Regions from separate parts of the Ruegeria sp. D4 genome, predicted to be linked through region 2. Evidence: riboswitches for the same ligand, from Rfam matches in the RefSeq annotation. Region 2 holds a riboswitch; the other holds the start of a gene.

Region 1 (2,394 bases), on a different contig from region 2:
TTACAACCTGCGCGTCTCGCTGGAAGAGGCGTTTGCGGGTCTGCAAAAGACTATCAACGTGCCCGCTGCCGTGGCCTGTTCGGCCTGTGACGGGTCGGGCGCTGAAAGCGGCGTTGAACCGACGACCTGCCCGACCTGTTCGGGTATGGGCAAGGTCCGCGCGCAACAGGGCTTTTTCACCGTTGAACGCACCTGTCCGACCTGCTCGGGATTGGGTCAGATCATCAAGAATCCGTGCAAATCCTGCGGCGGCGCGGGGCGCGTGGAAAAAGAACGGGCACTGTCCGTCAACATCCCCGCCGGTGTCGAAACCGGCACCCGTATCCGTCTGGCGGGTGAGGGTGAGGCCGGAATGCGTGGTGGCCCCCCGGGCGATCTGTACATCTTTGTCGAAGTGTCCGATCACAAGCTGTTTGAGCGTGACAGCATAAACCTCTATTGCCGCGTGCCGGTCAGCATGGCCAAGGCCGCTCTGGGTGGTTCGATCGAAGTGCCCACCATCGACGGCGGTCGTGGCCGGGTGCAGATCCCGGCAGGCAGCCAGTCGGGCCGCCAGATGCGTTTGCGTGGCAAGGGAATGCCCGCCCTGCGTGGCGGTGGCGTGGGTGACATGTTCATCGAACTGGCTGTGGAAACACCGGTCAACCTGACCAGTCGACAGAAAGAACTGCTGCGTGAGTTTGACGATCTGGGAGAGGACAACCACCCGGAATCAAAAAGCTTTTTCTCGTCGGTCAAGTCCTTCTGGGATGGCATGAAAAGCTAAGGGAACCGCTTTCCCGACCAAAGCCGCCCGGTTTCGGGCGGCTTTTTTGTTGCAGGGGGCGCTGCCCCCGCCGCCCTTTGGGCGCCTCCCCCGGGATATTTTTGGCCAGATGAAGGAAAGATCCCTTGTTCATCTGGCCCCAAATATCCCGGAGCGCGAGGCAGAGCCTCGCAAATACCTTTGGCCTTACCCAAGGTGTCAGGGTGGCCATAAAACAGATCAAATTCAGTCTTGTATTTTTCTGATGTGCCTGTGATTGTCCGGTCAACCGTTGGGGTGCCCTGATCGAAGGGCTGAGAGGCGTTAATGCGCTAACCCATCGAACCTGATCCGGGCAATACCGGCGTAGGGAACGGTCTCAGAATGTCAGACGTTTTCCATGCGCGCGTTGCCCAATTTTGATGGAGCAACGATATGACGCCTATTGCGCTGACAATTGCAGGCTCGGACAGCGGCGGTGGGGCCGGAATTCAGGCTGACATCAAGGCAATGTCTGCCTTAGGGGTTTATGGTGCCAGCGTGATCACCGCCGTGACCGCGCAAAACACACGGGCCGTTACCGCCGTTCACGGGATCCCGCTGAATACTGTCGCCGCACAGATCGATGCCGTTCTGTCTGATCTGAGCGTGGGCGCCGTCAAGATTGGCATGCTGGCGACACCGGAGATCATCCGATGTGTTGCAGACAGCCTTGCAGCGTTTCGTGGTTCCATCGTTCTGGATCCTGTGATGATTGCCAAATCCGGCGATGCCTTGCTGACAGAAGACTCGGTTGAGACATTACGGGCGGTGCTCGTGCCCATAGCCACGCTATTGACGCCGAACTTGCCTGAGGCCGGACGCCTTTTGGATTGCCCGGCTGCGGAGACGCCGGATCAGATGGTAAAACAGGGGCTTGCCTTGTGTGACATGGGCGCAGGTTCCGTTCTGATGAAGGGCGGGCATGGATCCGGCGACATTTGCCGTGATCTCTTGATCGACGCTTCGGGCTTGGTGGCAGAGTTCACGGCACCGCGCCGGAAAACCAGAAATACGCATGGCACTGGCTGCACATTGTCCGCGTCAATTGCTGCCGGGCTGGCGCTGGGAAAACCGCTGACGACGGCCGTTGCAGATGCGCACAGCTATCTGCAAGGCGCGATAGCCCGGTCCGATGATCTGGACATTGGTCGCGGGCATGGGCCGGTTCATCATTTTCATCAGCTTTGGCCCGCATGACTGTCTGGTCGGTCATAGGCGCCGGAGTAGCCGGTCTGACTGTTGCAACCGAGCTGGTGTCGCGCGGCGCTGACGTGCAGATATTCGATCCGGCAGGTGCGCCGGGTCCACATGGCTGTTCCTGGTGGGCGGGTGGCATGCTTGCCCCCTGGTGTGAATACGAAAATGCCGAGGAGCCGGTTCTGCGGCTTGGACAAACAGCGATTGACTGGTGGGACGCCAGAACGCAGGTGCATCGTTGCGGAACGCTGGTTGTTGCGCATTCGCGCGACCTGCCGGATCTGCGCCGCTTTGCACGCCGAACGGATGGGTATTCAGAAGTCGGAAGTGGAAACATAACCAATTTAGAGCCTGACATGAGCAATTTCGGTAACGGTCTCTTCTTCCGGGCAGAGGCCCATCTTGATCCC
Region 2 (2,394 bases):
CCGCGCCAATACCCGGCGTCGGATTTACTGGCTGAGCGCGCCCAGCCATTCCGCCAACGCCTCGTCCCGCACGGCTGCCGCCTGATCAGAATCCAGCAGCAAAGATTTTTCCGGTACGGTCAGTGTATCAAACCCTTCGGGCAGGCCCGCCGCAGGCGTTACCGCCGGATACATCCAGTTGGTTGTCGGAATGATCTGCTGAAAAGCGTCCGAAACCATGAACTGCAAAAACTGGTCCGCCAGTTCAGGCTGATTGGTTCCGGCCAGTTTCCCGGCTACTTCGACCTGCATATAGTGACCTTCGTCAAATGCCGCCGCCGCCTTGCTTGCATCTTCTTCAGCGATCAGGTGATAGGCAGGTGATGTGGTGTAACTGAGAACCATGTCAGCCTCACCCTCAAGAAACAGTCCATACGCCTCGGACCAGCCCTTGGTGACGGTCACGATATTATCAGCCAGTCCTGCCCAGATTTCGGGGGCTTCGTCACCATAGGCGGCTTTGACCCACAGCAACAGGCCAAGCCCTGGTGTGGATGAACGCGGATCCTGAATGATGATTTTGGTATCACCGTCGGCCAGCTCACGGAAATTGGCCGGTGCTGCTGCGTCGGCATTATGGACAAACGCGAAATACCCCCAGTCGTAAGGCGCGAATACGTCATCGTTCCATTCTACGGGCAAAGTGTATTCGGCGCTGACCGAACTGGGCGCAAACAGGCCGGTTTCCTTTGCTGCCGCAATCAGGTTTGTGTCCAGACCCAAGACGACGTCTGCATCCGAGTTTTCACCTTCCAGACGGATGCGCGACAACAGGGCGGCACCGTCTTCCACTCCAACAAGGTTCAGTTCGCAGTCGCAGACCGCTTCGAATGCTTCCTTGACCTGCGGACCCGGACCCCAATCCGAGACGAAGCTGTCATAAGTAAAAACGGTCAGCTGAGGTTTGTCGGCGGCGATAGCCGAAGTCGCGCTCAGAATTCCCGCAGCAATCAGCAGATGTTTCATGTCATCCTCCATTGCGGCGAGAGGGCAAGGGTGGATGAAACCGTCACCTTTCCCTCCGCCGGTTCTAGCCGGTTCAGGTTCAACGGGTTCGCTATGGGCGTCTCAGCGCGGCATTCCGCGCACCCCGAGGTGAGGCCGTGATTAGGGTGATGTCGAAACAATTTCAACCAAATTCGCCCTTCACGCTTCACTGGCATGAAGGATGCTTCTCAACTGGCGGGATCAGGGCAGATCAGCCTGCGAGCCCAGGCTTTGAACCTGCAGCCATTCAATCGCGGCCCGGGTCTCGCGTCGCGATCGGCCAAGTCCTGTGCTCTCGACGAAGTAACCATGAGTGGGTGTTATTTTTTCATCAAACAGACGCACGACGCGACCTTCGGCCAGATCCTGATCGATCAAGGGCAGCCAGCCGACAATCGCGCCCTGCCCTTCTGCGGCACCCCGCAGCAGAACATTGGCATCTTCAAAGATCGGACCACGCAAAGGGCCATCAACCGGGACATTCATCGCCCGGAACCAGTCGAGCCAACCCCAGTGGTTCCTTTGATGCAACAGCGGACAGTGCAACAGGTCTTGGGGCTCATTCACCGGGCCGTGCTTCAGGACAAATGCCTCCGACGCTATGGCAACGGGGGCAAGCTCGATCAGCTTGATCGCATTTTCGGGCATCTCGGCCATTCGTTCCCAGCGGATCACGATGTCGATGTTTGCTCTGTTCAGCGTGCCGGGTTGATAAGAAGGAACCACCTCCAGCTCGATCTCGGGGTGGTCGTCCCAAAAATCACCGATCCGGGGCATCAGCCAGCGGGCGGTGAAAATCGGCCCCGCAGCAAGTCGGACCACTTTGCGGGAGCTGCGGCGAACCGAGCGCACCGCGTCATCCAGAATTTCAAATGCCTGAGCCGTTGCTGCCGCCAGACGCCTGCCATCTTCGGTCAACGCGACCTCGCGCCCGGCCCGTTCAAACAGCTTGACGCCCAGCTGCTCTTCCAGCCCTCGAATGTGATGGCTGATCGCCGTGGGTGTGACCGACAATTTCTCGGCCGCAATTCGAAAACTGCCCTGGCGGGCGGCTGCATCGAAGGCGCGAAGGGCGGGAAGAGAGGCGGTCACGAATTTCCCTAATGTAAGTTTTACTCATCAATTGCTGAGAAAACGGCTTTTGTAAACAAGCCCTATGGCTGTGTAGGCTGACTTTGAATGAAGCTGAGCTCATGATATTAGGCCCATGTCTACGCGCCGGCGCGGTCGCAAGGACCGTCTGACACAAGATAACAGCGACGAGGCCAGCCCTGCGGTATGGCCGGGTGTGATTGGCGGGTGCCTGAAACCGCTGTCCCCGAATGAAGTCGCTCAGACCGAGGAAGCCGCATTGCTGCTGCTTGAGAC

What was found. A riboswitch is a leader RNA that binds a small molecule or an ion and turns the genes downstream of it on or off. The one in region 2 is predicted to bind thiamine pyrophosphate.
Region 1: linked by a shared signal. The riboswitch ahead of thiD (bifunctional hydroxymethylpyrimidine kinase/phosphomethylpyrimidine kinase) and the one ahead of thiB (thiamine ABC transporter substrate binding subunit) in region 2 are both predicted to bind thiamine pyrophosphate.

What each region holds. Positions count from the first base shown of each region.
Region 1 covers NZ_JBQFPJ010000002.1:242,421-244,814, forward strand. The annotation lists gene dnaJ (molecular chaperone DnaJ) at 1-766, shown strand, start outside; TPP riboswitch at 1,029-1,135, shown strand; gene thiD (bifunctional hydroxymethylpyrimidine kinase/phosphomethylpyrimidine kinase) at 1,181-1,984, shown strand; gene ACR0MI_RS05170 (FAD-dependent oxidoreductase) at 1,981-2,394, shown strand, end outside.
Region 2 covers NZ_JBQFPJ010000008.1:55,865-58,258, reverse strand. The annotation lists gene ACR0MI_RS12870 (thiamine/thiamine pyrophosphate ABC transporter permease ThiP) at 1-49, opposite strand, end outside; gene thiB (thiamine ABC transporter substrate binding subunit) at 25-1,005, opposite strand; TPP riboswitch at 1,038-1,142, opposite strand; gene ACR0MI_RS12860 (LysR family transcriptional regulator) at 1,228-2,118, opposite strand; gene ACR0MI_RS12855 (trimethylamine methyltransferase family protein) at 2,234-2,394, shown strand, end outside.